DNA from 2 places in the Tumebacillus sp. BK434 genome. Region 2 is predicted to be linked to the other one. Evidence: predicted binding sites of a transcription regulator. Region 2 holds the regulator's gene; the other holds the start of a gene.
The links. Region 2 encodes CtsR, which represses protease genes until heat stress. Its sites were predicted from a motif close to ATGGTCAATAAAGGTCAAACA; they were not measured.

Region 1 (10,530 bases), on a different contig from region 2:
GACCAGAGCCAGCGCTTTGCGCTGATGGGCGAGCTGCTCCGCGATGCGCATCATGAAGCGGCGCATGATCGTGATCGAATACTCTTCCGGCACATGCTGGCGGATCGCTTTTTGGATCTCCGTAAAATGCACGTTGTGCAGACGCACGCGCGCGCCGTGTTTGGCAAGGATCTTGGCGAGGTCGTTGACCTTTTCCTGCGAGCGCTCCGAAGTGAACGGGAAGGAGTGGAAATGGATCGCCTCCACCGTCGCCCCGCGCTTCATCGCCAGCCACCCGGCGACCGGCGAATCGATGCCGCCGGAGAGCAGCAGCATGACGCGCCCCGCCGTGCCGACCGGCAAACCGCCCGGGCCGTCGATCACGTCGCACATGACGTACGTTTTCGCCTCGCGCACTTCCACCGTCAAGGTCAGCTCCGGCTTGCGCACATCCACTTTCAAACGGCCGTCGCCGATCTTCGACAGGATGTAACGGCCGACTTCCTGCATGATCTGCGGCGATTCCAGCGGGAACAGCTTGTTCGCGCGGCGCGCTTCCACTTTAAACGTGACCGGCGTCTGGCGCTTCTCCAGCGCATCCTGCACGACGCGCAGCGCAGTCTCTTTGATGTTGTCCAGATCCAGGCTCGCTTCCGCCACCGGAGAGATCGAGGAGACGCCCATCACCTGGGTCAGCTGCTCGGCCACTTCCTGCGGGTCGGCCTCGCCAACGTTGACTTCGATCCGACCGCCCGTGCGGGTGATCTTCACGCCCATCCCTTTGACCGAGAGGCGCATGTTTTCCAGCAAAGCTTTTTCAAATTGCGGGCGGTTCTTCCCTTTGATGGCGATCTCGCCGCCCATGCGAACGATAAACGTTGTGTACATAGTCCTACCTCCGTGAAAACAGTCGCAAATCTTCAACACTCGACTTCAAAGCCTGCAGCAGCAAGTCCGCTTCCTCGCGGGTATTCGCCGCATCGAGCGAAATCCTGACCGCGCCTTCGAGCTGCTTCTCCGGCAGCCCCATCACTTGCAGCACGCGGGAGTAAATCTTTTCCTTCGACGAACAGGCCGAGCCGGTCGAGACGAACAGTCCATGCGTCTCCAGCGTGTGCACGAGCACTTCGCCGCGCACGCCTTCAAACGAGACGTTCAGCACGTGCGGCGCCGCGTCCTGCGGCGTGTTGATCCGCACCTGGGGGATCGTCGCCACAATCTGCTCGGCCAGATAGCCGCGCAGCTCGCGCATCGCAGCGGCCGCCTGCGGCATCTCTTTCATCGTCCGTTCGACCGCCACGCCAAAGCCGACGATGCCCGGCACGTTTTCCGTGCCCGAGCGCAAGCCTTTTTCCTGGCCGCCGCCGTAAAACATCGGCGTCAGTTTTACCCCGTCGCGCACATAGAGCGCGCCGACTCCTTTCGGGCCGTGGATCTTGTGCGCGGAGACGGCGAGCAGGTCGATGCCCGCTTCCTTGATCTTGAGCGGCACCTTGCCCAGCGCCTGCACCGCATCGACATGGAACAGCGTTTTGTGCTTGTCCTTGAGAAATGCGCCGATCGCTTGGATCGGCTGCAACGCGCCCGTCTCGTTGTTCACATGCATCACCGACACCAGCACCGTGTCATCGCGCCAGGCTGCTTTGATGTCCTCGACCGACACCACGCCGTCCGGGCCCGCGCTGACAAACGTCACTTGCCAGCCGCGCGCTTCCAATTCCTTGGCCGCATCGTAGACGCAGGCGTGCTCGATGCCGGTCGTGATGATGTGCTTGCCCCGCGAGACGTAAGCCAGTGCTGCGCCAAACAGCGCCAGATGGTTCGCTTCCGTGCCGCTTGAGGTGAACACGATCTCATTTTTCTTGACGCCGAGCGCTTTGGCGACGCGCTCTCTGGCCTTGTCGACTTCTTTTTCGGCGACCAGGCCTTTTTTATGTAAGGAGGACGGATTCCCGTAGTTGGCTTCCATCATCGCGACCATGCTGTCGATCACTTCCGGATACGGCTTGGTGGTCGCGCTGTTGTCCAGGTAAATCTCTTGTTTCATTGCGTAACACCCCACCTCTCGGGGCACTGCCAGCCCATAGTGCTTACTATACTTCCCTGATGTACCGTTCCCCATTATACAAAAAGAGCCGCCCGCTGGCGACTCTTATTGCCAATTTTCCCTGCATTCTCGCTTAGCAGGACACTTTTTCTTGCAATTTCTTGCCGACGAGACGGGCGAGGTCGACCACGCGCTCGGAGTAACCCCACTCGTTGTCGTACCAAGCGACGACTTTCACCGTCTTCTCGCCGACGACCATCGTGGACAGACCGTCGACGATCGAAGAGCGCGCATCGCCGACAAAGTCAACCGAAACGAGCGGCTCATCGGTGTAGCCGAGGATGCCTTTCAGCGAGCCTGCTGCCGCTTCTTTCAGCGCAGCGTTGACAGCATCGACCGTCACGTCTTGAGCGACGTTCGCCACAAGGTCAACCACCGATACGTTCGGGGTCGGGACGCGCATCGAGAAGCCGTTCAACTTGCCTTTCAGCTCCGGCAGCACGAGACCGACCGCTTTGGCAGCGCCGGTCGTCGTCGGGATGATCGACTGGGCGCAAGCGCGGGCGCGGCGCAGGTCTTTGTGCGGGTTGTCGAGGTTGTTCTGATCGTTGGTGTAGGCATGAATCGTCGTCATCAGCCCGTTCAGGATCGTGAACTTGTCATGCAGCACTTTCGCCACCGGGGCGAGGCAGTTGGTGGTGCAGGATGCGTTGGAGATGACATCATGCTTTTCAGGATCGTACATCTCTTCGTTGACGCCCATGACGATCGTCACGTCTTCATCTTTACCAGGTGCAGTGATGATGACTTTCTTTGCCCCTGCGGTGATGTGCTGGCCGGCCGTCTCTTTGGAGCGGAACTTGCCGGTCGCTTCGATCACAATGTCAACGCCGAGTTCCTTCCACGGCAGATTTAACGGGTTGCGGTCGCCGACGATCTTCGTCTCACGGCCGTTCACGATGATGCTGTCAGCGGTCGTTTCGACCTCTGCATTAAATTTGCCCTGTACGGAATCATATTTCAAAAGATGCGCAAGCGCTTTCACATCATGAGTTGCGTTGATCGCCACGATCTCGATTTGCGGGTCAAGTGCTGCTGCACGGAACACCATGCGGCCGATACGGCCAAAACCGTTAATTGCAAGTTTGATAGACATCTATTAGTACCTCCCAGCGGACTGATGCGTTAGTTTCTACCCTATTTTACACAACAACTTGCCAATAATCCACACTATATTCGTCTAAATTCTGAAAAAGTATGTCACAATTGACAAAAATCTAAATACCTAGTCCTAATAACTAGTTCTATGTTATAATTTATAAATCTGTGGAATGGAAGGCGGATGATTATGCTCCGAATCGTAACGGACAGCACTTCAGATCTCACTTCTTCGATGGTCGCAGAGTATGGGATCGACATTGTCCCGCTTAATGTGATCTTCGAAGGTACAACATATGCCGACGGAATCGAGATCAGCAAAGCAGAATTTTATGAGAAGATGGCCGCATCGAAAGTGTTGCCGACCACTTCCCAGCCGAGCCCTGCTTTGATGCGCGACCGGTTCCAGAAGATTTTAGACGCGGGCGACGACGTGTATTATGTCGGCCTCGCCTCCACCCTCTCCGGCACCGTGCAGTCGGCCAGAATCGGGCGTGACATGGTGAGCGATCCGGATCGCGTGACGATCTTTGACACGCTGAACGTTTCCTTTGGCCAAGGCGTCTTGGCGCTGGAAGCTGCGAAGCTGGCGCACGCCGGCAAGAATGCGGAGGAGATCACAGCACGCTTGCAAGATCTAAGAAAGCGCTCTCAATTGGTGTTTTCCGTGGCGACGCTCGACAACTTGCGCAAATCGGGGCGGATCAACAATCTCGCCTTCCTGTTCGGTTCGCTGCTGGCGATCAAGCCGATCCTGATGCTCGATCGAGAAGGTGTCGTGCAACAGTACGACAAGGTGCGCGGCAAGAAAAATGCGCTGGCGACGATCCTGCGCTATGTGCAGGAGCACCAGCCCGACCCGGATCTGATCTTCGGCATCGGCCACGTCGCTGCGCCGGAGCAGGCGCTCGAGCTGCAGGCTCTGCTGCACGAGCAAGGCGTGACCAACACCGCGCTCATCGAGATCTCCGGCGTTGTCGGCGCGCATGTCGGAGCCGGCACGACCGGTCTGCTCTACGTAGCCAAATCATAATAAAAAAAGCCACGGCTCCTGTCAAAAGGAATTCCGTGGCTTTTTTGCATATTCTTAGCCGACCATGTTACCGCTTTTCATAAACCAAAGGCCCAAGGCCAAAAACAACACGCAGAATACAAACAGCGCGATGGACAAACGTTTCAGGAACACAGGCTTGTCACCCCTTTACTGCAATACCCGTCCATTATAGCACAGAGACGCCTCGCGATTGCACCAGCACTTTAAAATGATCGCCGATCCCGCCCGGCATGATCAGCTGCTTGATCGCCCGGTTGCGCTTCATGTCCGGGTCGTTGATCAGGTCGGCGCTGAATACGTCTTTCAGGCGCTGCAAGATGCCGCTCTGCAGCAGATATTTCGCCTGCGAGCCGTAAAACTCGGTCACCAGCCCGGCCTGCTCACCGACCGCTTGCAGAGCGGTAAAATTGACATCGGCCGTCAGATCCATCTCGCCGACGTGCTGAAACGGATCGCTGACCAGCGTGTGCTGATAAAACCCGCGCAGTGTGCCGTCCATCCGGCTCTTGTGATGCAGCATCTCCGCATCGAAGCCATAGTCGATCGTCAGAATCCACCCCTGCTGCAACAGCCCGGCAACTTCTTGATACCAATCCAGCCCCGGCAGCCCCACTTCGGTCACCTGCCCGCGGATCATCCCAGCGGCGTAGGCGGCAGCGTACTCTTCGATCCGAACATCAGAAAGCGCACCGGGAATGACAACATATCTCCCCGGCTCGAAGGCACCCTCATCGTGTACACTCCTGCCGGGCACAGCTTCCGAACTATCCTGCTCCAACTGCTCCCTCGGAAGTCCTGCGGCCATGTCCGCGCGAACTTCCATGTCGAACATCCCGTCCGTCCGCCTTGGCTCCGCTTCCCAATCCACATACAGCTCGGCCAGCCCGCCGTCCTGCTTCACCACCCGGTGCACCGGGAAGGCATCGACAAACTCATTGGTCAGCACCGCCCCGACAAACGCGCCGCCAGCCAGCACCTCTTCGCGCGTCATCCACGCCACTTTGCCGGGATGTGCCCCGGTCAGCTCGGCCTGCCGTGCCCGCAGCGCAGGCGAGATCTCCACGATGCGGTACTCCGCATTCGCGTACAACGCCGGATGCTCCGCCTGCCAGCGGTTCAGGAGGTCGCGGGCGAGCATCCCTTCGCCCGCGCCAAACTCGAGCAGCACAAACGGCTCTGCTGCCACGAGCGACGCTTTTTCCGCCAGCTGATCGGCCAGCACTTCGGCGAAGACCGGGTTGATCCCCGGACTGGTATAGAAATCGCCCGCCTTGCCGAATTTGCGGCGCTCGCCGGTGTAATAGCCCAGTTCCGGGTGGTACAGCGCCCACTCCATAAACTGTGCGAACGGCACCGGGCCGCCTTGGCGGATCTGTGCTGCCATCCATTTCCCTAGTTCGGTCATTTTGCATCCCTCGCTTCCAAACTCAAAAACGGCAGGAGAAGGGTCCCCTGCCGCTTGCAGATCTCTTTATTTCACTTCGTTGATGTTTTCGATCACTTTGTCGATCAGGCCGTACTCCAGCGCTTCCGGAGCATCGAACCATCTGTCGCGGTCGGAGTCGGCCGCCACTTTCTCGATCGGCTGGCCGGTGCGCTCGGAGATGATCTGGTTGATCTTCGCTTTGGTGTGCAAAATGCGCTTCGCCGCAATCTCAATGTCGGTCGCCTGGCCGCGCGCGCCGCCCAGCGGCTGGTGGATCATCACTTCTGCGTTCGGCAGTGCGATGCGCTTGCCTTTCGCGCCTGCTGCCAGCAGGAACGCACCCATCGACGCCGCCATCCCGATGCAGATCGTCGACACGTCCGGCTTGATGTACTGCATGGTGTCATAGATCGCAAAGCCTGAGGAGATCGAGCCGCCCGGCGAGTTGATGTACAGGTGGATATCCTTATCCGGGTCATCGGCCGCCAGGAACAACAGCTGTGCCACGATCGAGTTCGCCACATCGTCGTTCACCTCGGTACCGAGGAAGATGATACGGTCTTTCAGCAGGCGGGAGTAGATATCGTAAGAGCGCTCACCGCGCGAAGTCTGTTCGATTACATACGGGACGAGATTCATCTGAAAATCCTCCTTTTACAACGTGCGTGTTGGTGTGATTTGCTTACTTCTAAGTATACTGATAATTTGCCAAAGGTCAAAGACGGTCAGAAGGTCAAGAAAGGTCAATTTTGGTCAAAAATGAGAAGTACCTGACTCTTTTGCTTACTCCCCTTTTTCAATCTCGCCTTTATACGCTTCCATGCCGCCCGCCAGTACTTCTACATTATGATACCCTTCGTCTTCCAATAACAGCTTTACCTGCCCTGCACGCTTTCCGGTGCGGCAGACCAGCAATATTTTCTCATCCGGCTCCACATCACCCAGCGCAAACGACAATTCCTGCAGCCCGATGTTTTTCGAGCCCGGAATGTGACCGGTTATGTACTCTTCTTCGCCGCGAATGTCGAGGATGACTTTCGGCTGTTCACTCATGACACAGATCTCCTCTCACACAAAAGCCCCTTGTGCACTCCAAGTGTCACAAGCGGGCTTTGAGTTACAGATTCAGTTTAGCCTGTCCGGTGCTGCTTTAAACTGCTTATTTGAAACGTACTCCGAATTTGCCGCGATTGGTACGGTATAATTCCACTTCTTGCGGAGGCTGCTGCCCATAGATCCGCTTGTCGCCTTCTACCCACATCACGGCACAATAGGCCTCGAACTTGCTGTCATACAATCCTGCCCAATAGACCCAAGACAAGCTCCTCACCTCGCTTCGAATTTGAGCTTAGTGTTACCGCGAGGAGAGGGGGCTAACCCTGACAGAAAAAACCTGCCCGGCTACCGGCGGGCAGGTTCGCACACAGCTGAAATTAGACCCAAACGCGGCCGCCGCCGAGGGACAGCACGTTTTCATCGCCCAGAACGAAGCGCATGATCGTGGTCGATTCCCAGCCGCGGGTGGAGAAGGATGCCAAGAGGCGTTCGAGCACCTGTACTTTGAAGCCTGCGTCGAGCAGGTTGTACATGGTCGCCAGAACGGTCATGTCGGAGTCGATGCCGGCCAGATGCACGGTGTCGATCTTGTTGTCTGCCAACAGCTGCTTCATCTCGTCGTTGTACGCGGAATAGCCGCGCTTCTCGACGATGTGCGCCTTCGGATGCTTGAGCATCAAGGTGTTCTCGTTGTGGTTCTCCTCGTGCTTCCAATGCGTCAGTACGATCAGGTCATACTGGTCGCCGGACTTGTCGAGGTATTCTTGACAGAGCGGATATATGTAATCCATGTTGCCGAGAAAATCAGATTGAATATCGGTGATCAACAGAGCTTTTTTCATGATCGACCCTCACCTTTCCAGCCATTCATAGTCGTTTCTATGGTAACAAAGAAGCAATAAGTTGTAAATTAGAGTTTCCAAACAGTGTTTGACGTTATTTTGTCTATTCCAGCCCGTCCAGAATCTTCTGAAGCTCGCCTCGCACCATCCCGGCCATCGTCAGACGGCCCAGCGCCTGTCCGTGGTGCCCGGTGATCTCCACCACGCCTTCCACTTCTTCCAGCGCTTCGCCGAAGCCGCGCTCGGTCAGTTCCGCTCGCATGCCTTCGATCTGGTCATAGTTCTTCTTCATGCCTGCTTTGGCTTGCCCGATGTATTCATCCATCGACTCGATCAGCTTAAGGAGCTGCGCTTTGGTATCTGCCATCTGCACGTTTCCCTCCTGTGTTCTATCGTTTCCCAACAGATCGAAAACTATTATAGCATAACTACTCTCCGCGCGCTTCCCGGATCATCTCTTCGAGCTTCTCCGCCTCTTCTTCGAGCAGTTCCCGCACCAGCTCCAAGCGCTGCGGGAGCGAAGTGTTGCTCAGCACCGCCTGCTTCAGCTCCGGCGGCACGTGCAAAAACGCCGGGATCATCCACGACAGGAGCTCCGGGTCGTTCGGCAGGTTGAGCTTCTCGTACACCGCGTTCAAGGAGTGCGACAACAGCCGGTGGTAGCGGTCGAACAGCTCCGGCAGATCGGCGTTCTCCTTGATGGCCGACGCCAACGTGAGCTCCGGTGTCGGACGGTCTTCCAGCGGCTCCACCTCGGCGGTCAGACACTCTCCGTCATAGGCGGACGAGAGGATCTTGAAGCGCCCTTCGCCGCGGGTGGTGATCAGCATGCGCCCGTCTTCGAGGCGCGTCAGACTCTGGATGCGGGCGACCGTACCCACGTCGGCCGTCTTGGCCCTGCCGCCCGCCTCGAGGCCGGAGAGAATCTGCACGACCCCAAACGGCACGTCATGCTCGACGCACATCTCGATCATCGTGCGGTAACGCGGTTCAAAAATATGCAGCGGCAACAGTCCATGCGGGTAGAGCACCGCATGCAGCGGAAACAGCTGTAAGCGAAACGTCGACATCCCCGGATTCCCCTTCCCTTCTGGCAGTTCTGTTTGCTCCCATTATAAACCCTGACGCGCAGGACTTGTAGAAGCACATTGAAAATCGTACTATAGGATGAGTACATATCAGATCTGAAAAAAGAGGTGTTCCTTCTATGTATATCAACATGTATGACGATCAGGAAGAAACGATCACTCGTTTCGTCGGTTTCGTCGGCAACCACCGCTGGGACCTGGCGATCACCCAAACCAAGCAATTTTACGGGAAAAGCATCGTCACCAACATCCAGTCCGGCCGCAGCGCCATCCTCGACAAAGAGGACCTCGAAGAGGATAAGCTGCACATCCTCGCCGCGCAGTTCGGACTGACCGACCAGGAAGAGACCGAGGAGTTGGCCGAATTTTTGCTCGGCAACCTCCCGAAATAAGCAAAAGGCATGTCTTTCGTGCGAGCTACGAAACGACATGCCTTTTTTCTGTTACGAGAAGATGTGCCCGTAGCGCTCCTGAATGTGTTCGACCACTTCGCGGTACTCGTCCTCGTCGGTGATGTTGGACAGCTCGTAATCGCCGGTGCCGGTCGCGACGGCGCGGAAGAAGATCAGCTCGGCATTCTCGAGGTTCTCACGGTCATAGAACAAAGCGTACTCCTTGCGCTGACAGGTGAAATACGCCCCCAGCGCATAGCGTCCTTCGCGGTGCTCTTCACTGACCTGCACGAAGAAGATCGACGTGATGATCTCTTTGATCTGCTCGATGTACAACTCGCCCGGATACTCTAATATGTATGTGCCATCCGCTTCCTGATCGTCGATGCGGTAGATTTCCTTTTTCTCGTCGCGTTCAAAATCGATCATCAGCAAGTGAACGTCTTCATGGAAAAACGCATACTCACGGCCTTTTATGAACCGAAACTTGTGGTGTTCCACACGTGTCACTCCTTTTTCGGAAAAACAGCAGGGCTGTTCGCACGGCCCTGCTGTCAGAGGTTGGGATTAATTTTCCCAGGATTCGTATTGCTTTCGAACTGCCTTCTCGGTGTTTTCCTTCGTAATCGAAGCACACATGAAGAGCAAGCCCAAAACTGCGGCTACGGCAGCGAGCGTTCCGATCATTGCGCGTCGCCCCCTTTCCAGTCTTTCATATACCCTTTACAAAAAAGCGCTATACATATACCCCTTTTAGAATAAAAGTACCATCCATGAACGTCAAGTGAATATCTCTTGAACGACTCGGCAGAAACTAGCTGCGACAAGCAAAGGAGGGTACACATGGACAACTTCCAGCACACCTATCAGACCAAAGTCGGCAACGTCGAACAGTCTACGCGCGGACTGATCAACTCCGCCTTGTTTTACATGAGTGACCCGAGCCTGCCCGACGCGCTGCACAATGCCCGCCGCTGCCTGGAGACGGCCAAATACGTGCTCGAAGGCATCTACATGCCCGGCTCGCCCGCAGAGAGCCTCTCGCCGCTCGCCCATATCGCCGAGACCAAATGGCCGCACGGCCATGTGGAATCGTGGGGATTTCTGAACAACGCCGATTAAATCCAAGCGCCCCACATTGCGACCGATGTGGGGTTTCGTCTATAATGGGAAGAGGAAGAAAAGGAGGTCTTGTCCCATGTCGATGCTCAATCGTTACTTTTTCTACGCGGTCTGCTTCGTGCTGGTCGTCGTCGGGATACTTTCGCATTCATACGCACTCTTGGGCCTCTCCGTTGTTGCCGGGATCGCAGTCGGTTTCATCACTGAACTTTACGACAATAAGCGCGACGAGAAGTTCAAACATTTGAACGCAAACCATCAATACAAGCACTAAATGATCACATCCACATCCCGCCTTGGGGTGTGGATTCTTTCAGTCAGGAGGGTTTTACTTATGAGCACACTCGACCGCAACGAAATCTGGGC
Region 2 (10,530 bases):
GAACTTTGATCTTCAGCTCCTTCTGGATCTTGTTCAGGATGTCCAGCCCGCGGCGGCCGCGGTTGCGCTTGAGCACGTCGGACGAGTCGGCGATGTGCTGCAGCTCCTCCAGCACGAAAGACGGAATGACGAGCACGCCGTCGAGGAATTCTGTCTTCACGATGTCGGCGATGCGGCCGTCGATGATCACGCTCGTATCGAGGATCTTCGCTTCGCCCGGACGGTGCTTCTCTTCCGCCTTGGCCCTCTCTTTGCCGCCCAGCCGGCCGGGGAAGAAGTTCATCAAGTCTTCGCGTTTGGTGAAGAAGAAGCGATAGCCCATGTAGGCCAGCAACACGCTCGCGAAAAATTGAACGACGCTGCCGACGACCGGAATCAGCGCGATGGCCGGAGCCATCAGGTACGCAATGATAAGACCGAGAACCATCCCGAACGCGCCGGCGATCACGTCGGGGAACGGAGTTTTGATCATCTTCTCTTCGAACCATTTGATCAAGCTCACCGTATAATCAACGAACCAGCTCGTGGCCAGAATGAACAGCGAACCGCCCAGCACCGCTCCGAAGATCGGATGGACAAACGGGTTGATATCCAGCGAGATCAGACTGAACAGACCCGGTGCATACTGATAGCCAAGCACAATCCCGATCACGGCGAAAAACAGATGCACAATGCGTTTTAACACAGGAATGTCACCTCCATATCATGCATTATAGACAAGGAAACTGCTGTCAAAACGTCGCGTAAGAAAAGAAGACGTCCGATGACGTCTTTGATGAGTTCATAGTCCAGCATAACACAGATAGACCGGACAGTCAATTTTAAATGATCTATACTACCACAGCCAGACACGATTCGTCAATAAAAAGTCAAATTATGTCGAACCTGACGCCCAGCAACGGTCCGTACCCCATACATACGCAGAAAAGCCGCCAGGGTTTCATCCCTTCGCGGCTTTTCTGGCAGGTAATTTTTACTTGATCGATTTACTTCGCGATCGTTTCGTACGGATCTTCCACAACTTCCGTTTTTCGGGACTTCTTCTTACCGTTTTTTTTTAACACGCCGTACAGCGCGTAGCAAGCAAGCGGCAGGAAGATCAGCCGGTTCACGTATTGGGGCCAGAACATAAAGGTGGTCAGCACGATCAAGAGAATCAGCGGCACGATGTAGTACGCCGATTTCGGAATCCCGACTTTTTTGAAGTTGGGGTACTTGATGTTCGAGACCATCAGATAAGCGAGGAACACCATGAACAAGGGCAAGGTGATGTTCGGCGCCGGCAGCAGGCTATGATAGAGCGCCAGCGTGGCCAGCACACCGCCGGCTGCGGTGATCGGCAGGCCGATAAAATAGTTCGGCGAGCCGGTGGCGACGTTGAAGCGCGCGAGGCGCAGCGCGCCGCAGATCGGGAACACGGCGGTGATCACCGCGCCGATCCAGCCCATCTCGTTCAGCACCACGCCGTACATGATAAAGGCCGGTGCCACGCCAAACGAAATCACGTCGGACAGTGAGTCGAGCTCTTTGCCAAATTCGCTCTGTGCGTTCAGCATCCTTGCGACCCGGCCGTCCAGCCCGTCGAGCAGCATGCCGATGATGACCAGCAGGGCTGCCCAGTCGAAGTTGCCTTGGAATGCGACGATAATCGAAATAATACCTAAAAATAAGTTCCCGACGGTAAACATGCTCGGTAATGCGCGACGTACTAGCATAAGGTACGTACCTCCCTCTCCGACAGGCTAGATATGCCGATCGATAAACACCTGTTCGGAAATGCGTTTGAGCCCTTCTTTGATGGCGCGGGCCCGGACTTCACCGATGCCTTCGACATCATCGAGCTCTTCGATGCTCGCAGTTAAAATACGTGGCAGAGCGTTGAAAGTTTCAACCAAGTTTTCGATGACCGGCTGCGGGAGGCGCGGAATCTTGTTCAATATCCGGTATCCGCGCGACGAGACAGGCTCTTCGGTAATGTTAATGTTCCCCGAGTAGCCCAAAACTCTCACCAGCATGTTGCTTTCCAGCAAGTCATCCGAATTGAGCGCGTGCAGCTCTTGCAAAATATGGTGCGGCGTCACATCGAGGTCTCGGCAATAGTCCTTCACCAATAGATACGCTTCTTCATCCACTTTCGAGACCAATTCCTCGAGCTGCATCGAAATCAGACGGCCTTCCGTGCCGAGTTCGGTGATGTAGCGGCGAATCTCCGACTTGATGCGCAGCACCATCTCGATGCGCTGAATGACGAGCGCCACTTCATGCAGCGTGACCAGCTCTTCAAATTCCAGCGCGGACAAGTTGGTCATCGCCTGGTCAAGCACCGATTTGTACTTCTCCAGCGTGTTGATCGCCTGATTGGCTTTGGTCAAAATCACGCCGATGTCTTTGAGCGTATAGCGGAAGTTGGACTGGTACAGCGTGATCACATCGCGGCGCTGTGAGATGCAGACGACCAAGTGGCCGGTCTGCTTCGCCACGCGCTCCGCCGTGCGATGGCGCGTGCCCGTCTCGAAAGACGGGATCGACGGGTCGGGATTGAGCTGCGTGTTCGCATACAGAATCCGCTTGCCGTCGTCGGACAGAATGATTGCTCCGTCCATTTTGGCCAGTTCATACATGCCGGCCGAAGAAAATTCGCAGTTGATCGAAAACCCGCCGTCAACGATCTCCATCACCTGTGGAGAATTGCCGATCACAATCAAAGCACCCGTCTTCGCCCGCAGAACATTCTCCAAGCCGTCCCGCAGCGGGGTGCCAGGTGCGATGAAGCGGAGGATTTTGTTGATCAGGTTTTCTTTTTTCAAATCATCTCTCATCCCTGTCATCCCCCTAAAGCTACTTGGAACGCCTCCTGTACCGTCTCAACGCCGATCACTTGTATGTCGGCCGGGGGCTGCCAGCCGCGCAGGTTTTTCGTTGGCACGATGACCCGGGTGAAGCCGAGCTTCATCGCTTCCCGGACCCGCTGCTCGATGCGCGAAACGCCGCGCACTTCGCCGGTCAGTCCGACTTCACCGATGAAACAGTCGGTCGGCCCCATCGCCTTCTCCCGAAACGACGATCCGAGCGCCAAAGCGATCCCGAGATCGCACGCCGGTTCGTCGAGACGGACGCCGCCTGCCACGTTGACATATGCATCCTGCGACTGCAGGTATAGCCCCATCCGCTTCTCCAGCACCGCCATGATCAGGCTGACGCGGTTGTGATCCAGACCCGTCGCCATGCGGCGCGGGTTGCCATAGCTGGAGGGCGTGACCAGCGCCTGGATCTCGACCAGCACCGGGCGCGTGCCCTCCATGCTGGCGATGACGCAGGAGCCTGCGACGCCGTGCGGACGTTCAGAGAGAAACAGTTCGGACGGGTTGTGCACTTCTTCCAAGCCTTTTTCCCGCATCTCGAAGATCCCGATCTCATTGGTCGAGCCGAAGCGGTTCTTCACCGCCCGCAGGATGCGGTAGGTGTGGTGGCGCTCGCCTTCAAAATACAGCACGGCATCGACCATGTGCTCAAGCATACGGGGACCTGCGATCGCGCCTTCTTTGGTGACGTGGCCGACGATGAACGTGGCGATCTCCAGCGACTTGGCAATGCGCAACAAAAATGCGGTGCACTCGCGGACCTGCCCAACGCTGCCCGGCGCAGACTGCAGACCGGGGCGATAGACAGTCTGAATGGAGTCGACGATCAGAAAATCGGGGTTGACCAGCTTGATGTGCTGTTCGACCCGCTCCAGATCGGTCTCCGGCAAAATGTACAGATTGTCAGACAGCGCTTCCAGACGGTCGGCGCGCAGCTTGATCTGCTTCGCCGATTCCTCGCCCGATACGTAGAGCACTTTGTGCCCGCGCGCGGCGATGGAGTTGGACGTTTGGAGCAGCAATGTCGATTTCCCGATCCCCGGGTCGCCGCCAACGAGCACGAGCGATCCTTTGACGACACCGCCGCCGAGCACGCGGTCGAATTCGGCGAGCCCGCTGTGCGTGCGCGCTTCGTCCACCGTGTCGATCTCGGTGATCTTATGTGCAATGGCAGGCTCGGACTGCTGCAAGATTTGCGAGCTGACCTGCGCAGAAGGCTTGCTCACAACTTCTTCGGCCATCGTGTTCCACTGGCCGCATCCCGGACATTTGCCCATCCATTTGGGACTTTCATATCCACAGTCTTGGCACACAAATTTTGATTTATACTTTGCCATAATTGTCCCCATTCTGAGATGTCCTACAAAAAGGTTCCAATCTTCATCATATAGGAAAGAGTATGAATCAACAAGGGCAGTTCTGATCAGATCTCAGCAAAAGAGACCCGGTTGGCCGAAGACGTACCGGGTCTCTTTTCAAAACTTCAAGCTTAGACGGTGGTTGACGCCGCCCCTTGATTTTTCACTTCCAGACGGCCGTCTGCCGCATCGATCAGCACATGGTCGCCTTTTTTGACCGCACCGGAGAGCAGCGCTTCCGACAGCTGGTCTTCGATGTGACGCTGGATCGCACGCTTCAGCGGGCGGGCGCCGTATTGCGGATCGTAGCCTTCCTTGGCGAGGAATGCCTTCGCCTCTTCTGTGAGGTCGAAGTGGATGTCGTTCTCGCGCAGGCGGCGGCCCAGTTCGTCGCTCATCAAGGTCACGATCTCTTTGATGTGGATCTCTTCCAGCTGGTGGAAGACGATCGTGTCATCGATACGGTTGAGGAACTCCGGACGGAACTGCTTTTTCAGCTCTTCCATCACGCGGTCCTTCATGTCGATGTAGTTCGCCTCTTTGTTGGCGGTGAAGCCGAGGGCGCCGCCCTTTTTGATCGCCGCAGCCCCGACGTTCGAGGTCATGATGATCACCGAGTTGCGGAAGTCGACGGTGCGGCCTTTGGAGTCGGTCAGGCGGCCGTCATCGAGGACTTGCAAAAGCACGTTGAACACTTCCGGGTGCGCTTTTTCGATCTCGTCGAACAGCACGACGGAGTACGGTTTGCGGCGGATCTTCTCGGTGAGCTGGCCGCCTTCTTCGTAGCCGACATAGCCCGGAGGCGCTCCGACCAGGCGCGCGGTGGAATGGCGCTCACCGTATTCGGACATGTCGATGCGGATGATGGCGTTCTCGTCGCCGAACATGACTTCGGCAAGCGACTTCGCCAGCTCCGTCTTCCCGACGCCGGTCGGGCCGAGGAAGATGAAGGAGCCGATCGGGCGCTTCGGATCTTTCAAGCCGGCACGGGCGCGGCGGATCGAGCGGGAGATCGATTTGACCGCTTCGTCTTGGCCGATGACGCGCTCATGCAGGATCTCTTCCATCTTCAGCAGGCGCTCCGACTCTTCTTCTTCCAGCTTCTTGACCGGGACGCCGGTCCAGGAGGCGACGATGTCGGCGATGTCTTCCGCGGTGACTTCCGAGTCTTTCTTCACTTGGTTGGACTGCCACTCTTGCTTGCGGTTTTCCAGCTCTTCGCGGATCTTCTGCTCGGTGTCGCGCAGCGAAGCTGCTGTTTCAAACTCCTGCGACTGCACAGCCGACTCTTTCTCGGAGCGGATGTCTTCGAGCTTTTCTTCCAGCTCCTTGAGATTCGGCGGCTGGGTGTAGGTGCGCAGGCGCACGCGGGAGGCCGCTTCGTCGATCAGGTCGATCGCTTTGTCCGGCAGGAAGCGGTCGGTGATGTAGCGGTCGGACAGCTTGACGGCCGCTTCGATCGCTTCGTCGAGAATCTTGACGCGGTGGTGCGCTTCATAACGGTCACGCAGGCCCATCAGGATCAGGATCGCTTCTTCTTTGTTCGGCTGTTCGACGGTGATCGGCTGGAACCGGCGTTCGAGCGCCGCATCTTTTTCGATGTGCTTGCGGTATTCGTCAAGCGTTGTTGCGCCGATGCACTGCAGCTCGCCGCGGGCGAGGGCCGGCTTCAAGATGTTCGACGCGTCGATCGCGCCTTCTGCGCCGCCTGCGCCGATCAAAGTGTGCAGCTCGTCGATAAAGAGGATGATGTTGCCGGCAGCGCGGATCTCATCCATGATCTTTTTCAAGCGGTCTTCGAACTCGCCACGGTATTTCGTGCCGGCGACCACGGTGCCCATGTCGAGCACCATCACGCGCTTGTTGCGCAGGGTCTCCGGGATCTCGTTGTCGACGATGCGCTGGGCCAGGCCTTCCGCGATGGCCGTTTTGCCGACGCCCGGCTCGCCGATCAAGACGGGGTTGTTTTTCGTGCGGCGGGACAGGACCTGGATCACGCGTTCGATCTCCTTGGAGCGGCCGATGACCGGGTCGAGCTTCTGATCGCGGGCCATCTGGGTCAGGTCGCGGGCCAGACCGTCGAGGGTCGGGGTGTTCGCCGACTGCGTGTTCTCCTGATGGCCTTCGTGCGTGTCGCCGCCGAGCAGCTGCAAGACTTGCTGGCGGGCTTTGTTCAGCGAGACGCCGAGGTTGGCGAGCACGCGGGCCGCCACGCCTTCGCCTTCGCGGATCAGGCCGAGCAGGATGTGCTCGGTGCCGACGTAGTTATGGCCGAGTTTGCGCGCTTCGTCGATCGAGAGCTCGATCACTTTTTTCGCGCGCGGGGTGTAGGCCATGCCGGCCGACTGGCCTGGGCCGCGGCCGATGATTTTTTCGACTTCTTTTTGAATCTTATCGCTGGAGAGGCCGAGCGACACCAACGCTTTTGCCGCGATGCCTTCCCCTTCGCGAACGAGGCCGAGCAGAATGTGCTCCGTGCCTACTCCTGAATGACCGAGACGGCTTGCTTCTTCCTGTGCCAAGGCGAGCACCTTTTGCGCCCGCTCCGTAAAACGTCCAAACATCATAGGAATCCACCTCCAAGCGGTATTTGAGTCTATTCAAAAGCCGGGATCAGATATGACCTGCTCCGCTGCGAAGCTTGTCGCGGACCAGTTCAGCCCGGCGAAAATCGCGTTCTCCGGGCGCCAGCGCCACCCCCGATTTTCTTTGCAAAAAGGCGGGCTGGGTCATCACCATCAGCTCTTTGAGAATGTTTTTGGAAATGCCTTTGATCACGCCGAGGTCGATACCGAGGCGGATGTCTGACAGGCGTTGCATCGTCTCTTTGGCAGACAGACGCCTTGCGTAGGCGAGGATGCCAAACGAGCGGGCGATGCGGTCTTCGATGTCTTCGCGGCTCTCCTGCATCAGATAGGTGCGGGCCTGCGATTCATGCTCGATGATCTTTTGCGCCACCGATTCGAGGCTTTGGATCACTTCCTCTTCCGGCACGCCCAGCGTAATCTGGTTGGACAGTTGAAAGAGGTTGCCGATCGCTTCCGTTCCTTCGCCATGCACACCGCGCACGATGAGTCCGACCTGGCCGAGCGCGGAGAGCACGCGGTTGATCTGGCCGGTGGCGACGAGCGCCGGCAGATGCAGCATCACCGATGCGCGGATGCCGGTGCCGACGTTGGTCGGGCAGGCGGTGAGGTAGCCGAAGCGTTCGTCGAACGCGTAGTTCAGCTTGGCTTCGAGCAGGTCGTCGACCCGGGTCGCCGTCTCCCACGCCTCTGCCAGCTGCAAGCCCGGCAGCAGCACCTGCAGGCGTAAGTGGTCTTCCTCATTGATCATGATCGAGACCAGCTCATCTTCACGGATCGCGGCTGCACCGCGGGTCGCATGCTCGACCATCGTGCTTGAGATCAGGTATTTCTCCTCCAGCGTCTTCAGGTCGAGGCCGGTGATCGTGTCGAGCTGGATCAATTCGAAGTTTCCGCCGCCCTGCTCAGCAAACTCCGGGCTGCCGATCGCCGCGCGGACTCGTTCGATCACTTCGTCCGCCTGGTGCTCGCTTTGCAGCATCGGGAACGGGTGTTCGATCAGGTTGCGGGCGAGGCGAATGCGGGTGGAGATGACGATGTCCGAGTACGGGCCTTCGTCGCTCATCCAGCGGCTGGTGTCCTGTACAAAATCATGAATCGGCATCCTTTAGTTCCCTCCTGCTTCGCTTTGTTGTTCCAGCTCGCGAATCCGGTCGCGGAGCGTCGCGGCTTCTTCGAACTGTTCCAGCTGGATTTTCTGCTGGAGTTCGCTGCGGAGCGATTCGATCTGTAGGCGCTTCTTGATGATCCCGCCGGCCCGGTGCGGCACTTTCCCGGTGTGGGCGGTGGCGCCGCCATGGATGCGGCGGAGCAGCGGTTCTAAGCGCGGGCCGAAACTGTGGTAGCAGTCTGCGCAGCCGAAGCGGCCCAGTTCGGCAAACTGCTGATAGCTGAGCCCGCAGGTGTTGCAGCGGGTGATCTGCGGTTTCTGCATGCCCGCGATTTGACCAAAGGCGCCCCCGTTTTCAAATCCCAACAAGCCGCTGAGCAGATTGTGAAAGGAAAAGTCTTCGCCGGGCTTTATCATGAACTCGCCGTTTTCGCGGGCACACGTTTCGCATAGATGAATCTCGCTCTTTTCTCCGTTGAGAATCTTCGTAAAATGGACCGTAGAGTCCCGCTGTTGACAACGCTGACAGAGCATCGGTATTCCTCCTTCTGCGCTTATCCTTTGAGCAGTGCGACCAGCATCGCCGAGAGATAGTTGGCGCGAACCTGATCGCGGATGGCCGGCGTGAGCGCCAGGATGTCGGTGCAGACGACCGAGCGCATCATGCGCGCTTCCCGGGGGCTGAGCACACCTTCATCATGCAGACGCTGGATCATGCCCTCCGCTTCTTTGGCGGTGACGGTACTGCCCATCAGATCAAGGATGACACGGTGCAACGTATGATTGAGTTCAAGACCGACCTTGGTGATGCGGATGAAACCGCCGCCGCCTCGCTTCGACTCGACGACATAGCCCTTTTCTATGGTGAAGCGTGTGGAAATCACGTAGTTGATTTGGGAGGGCACACAATTGAACATGTCGGCGAGCTCGCTGCGCTTGATCACACAGATCCCGCTTCCGGCGCCGGACATAATTTTCTTAATATGCTGTTCAATGATGTCGGAGATGTTGCGCATGGTGCCTGTTATCCCCCCTCCTCTGCGAAGGTTTGACTTTGACTAATATTGACCTTTTGTCTTTATTATATGCAGTCCCTCGCCTTTTCCCAAGTCTCTTTTTCACGCAATTCGGAGGGTTTTGTTTGACTATCTTTGATTATCTTGACCTTCTTTGACCTTTGACAAAAGGTCAGGGAAGTTGTTGATGATCCGGTCGGCCTCCACTAACTCATTCTGCCCGGCAAAACCAAAATCACACCCGACCGTAAAAAGATGATTCACTTTTCCGGCGGTGATGTCCGATCGGCGGTCGCCGACCATGACCGCCTGATCGGTGCCGGCGTGTTCGAGGACGAGTCTGACCAGCTGTTCTTTTTTCTCCGTTTTGTATTCGCCGGCGGTGAAGAGCTTGGTGAACAAAGGAGCGATGCCGGTCGTCTCGGCAACCGTCTCGACGTAACGCTTTTCCCCGTTGGAGGCGGTGTAGAGCTTGACGCCTTGGCTGTGGAGCTGTTGCAGCGTCTCTTTGACACCGGGGTAGAGCTCACCTTTGCCTTGCTCCATCAGCCTGATCTCCGCTTGCGCCACCAGCTCGTTGGCCTGGTCGCGCACGTCCATCGAGGCGTTGGGGAGCAGCGTCTCCCAGAGCTCAGGGATCGTCATGCCGAAGCAGGAGATGATGTGCTCCTGGCTCGGTATGTCGCCTTGGTAGATGCCTTTTTCGATCAGTTGATCAAACGCGCTGCGAAACGCGGGCACGGCGACTTTTTCCGTTTGGTAGAGCGTGCCGTCGACGTCGAAGATCATCACTTGTGCGCGCATGGGATCTCCCTCCCTACTTTTTATGTCGTGGAACTGCCGTTTGTTGACTTGGCAGGGCCTGACCCTGTATGATTTTGCTTATTATACCCGAAGGGAAGTGCCGATATGGCTTCAAATAAATATGAGGAGATCGTCCTCGCGGCGGTGAAGCTGTTTGAGAAAAAAGGCTACCACGCGACCTCGGTGCAAGACATCGCCGATGCGGTCGGTCTGCAGAAAGGGTCGCTGTACCACTACATTTCGGGGAAAGAAGATCTGCTGCTCGGTGTTGCCCAGCGGGCGATCACCGAGTTTAACCTGCGGATGGAGCGGATCTTGGCGGAAGCGGTGTCGTCGCAGGAGAAGATGAAGAAGGCGATGGAGATGCACCTCGGGCTGATCACGCATGACGTGCAGCTGTCGACCGTGCTTTTGCGCGAGTCGGTGGCGCTGGGGGAGAAGCCGCAGCAGGTGGTGTTGGAGGCGACCGACCTGTATCTGAACCTCTGGACGCGGCTGATCGAAGAAGGGATCGAGCGCGGCGAATTCCGGCCGGGCCATGCGCGAATGACGGCGCTGGCGGTGCTCGGGGCGTGCAACTGGGTGTACCGCTGGTACCAGGAAGAGGGGGCGCTGAGCGCCGACAAAGTGGCGGAGATCTATGCCGGCGTGTTTTTGGACGGCATCGCAAAATAAAAAAAGACCCGATCCGCAAAGGATCGGGTCTTTTTTTACGTATCAGGTGGTGCCGGCGAAAGGAATCGAACCCTCGACCCACTGATTACAAGTCAGTTGCTCTACCATCTGAGCTACACC

Region 1: the regulator CtsR is predicted to act here: its motif matches at 6,394-6,414, upstream of clpP (ATP-dependent Clp endopeptidase proteolytic subunit ClpP).

Annotation. Positions count from the first base shown of each region.
Region 1 covers NZ_SLXS01000007.1:41,650-52,179, reverse strand. Annotated here, with positions in the region: gene thiI (tRNA uracil 4-sulfurtransferase ThiI) at 1-867, opposite strand, end outside; gene EV586_RS16265 (cysteine desulfurase family protein) at 872-2,026, opposite strand; gene EV586_RS16260 (glyceraldehyde-3-phosphate dehydrogenase) at 2,160-3,182, opposite strand; gene EV586_RS16255 (DegV family protein) at 3,375-4,217, shown strand; gene EV586_RS16250 (class I SAM-dependent methyltransferase) at 4,405-5,643, opposite strand; gene clpP (ATP-dependent Clp endopeptidase proteolytic subunit ClpP) at 5,710-6,303, opposite strand; gene EV586_RS16240 (rhodanese-like domain-containing protein) at 6,448-6,717, opposite strand; gene EV586_RS16235 (isochorismatase family protein) at 7,098-7,562, opposite strand; gene EV586_RS16230 (hypothetical protein) at 7,666-7,929, opposite strand; gene EV586_RS16225 (LON peptidase substrate-binding domain-containing protein) at 7,991-8,632, opposite strand; gene EV586_RS16220 (DUF3055 domain-containing protein) at 8,770-9,042, shown strand; gene EV586_RS16215 (DUF1292 domain-containing protein) at 9,094-9,543, opposite strand; gene EV586_RS16210 (hypothetical protein) at 9,886-10,164, shown strand; gene EV586_RS16205 (hypothetical protein) at 10,241-10,438, shown strand; gene EV586_RS16200 (YlbF/YmcA family competence regulator) at 10,499-10,530, shown strand, end outside.
Region 2 covers NZ_SLXS01000012.1:61,970-72,499, forward strand. Annotated here, with positions in the region: gene EV586_RS19605 (PIN/TRAM domain-containing protein) at 1-685, opposite strand, end outside; gene pssA (CDP-diacylglycerol--serine O-phosphatidyltransferase) at 987-1,715, opposite strand; gene disA (DNA integrity scanning diadenylate cyclase DisA) at 1,743-2,819, opposite strand; gene radA (DNA repair protein RadA) at 2,825-4,198, opposite strand; gene EV586_RS19625 (ATP-dependent Clp protease ATP-binding subunit) at 4,351-6,786, opposite strand; gene EV586_RS19630 (protein arginine kinase) at 6,833-7,909, opposite strand; gene mcsA (protein-arginine kinase activator protein McsA) at 7,913-8,449, opposite strand; gene EV586_RS19640 (CtsR family transcriptional regulator) at 8,470-8,931, opposite strand; gene EV586_RS19645 (HAD family hydrolase) at 9,061-9,735, opposite strand; gene EV586_RS19650 (TetR/AcrR family transcriptional regulator) at 9,841-10,410, shown strand; tRNA gene EV586_RS19655 (tRNA-Thr) at 10,458-10,530, opposite strand, start outside.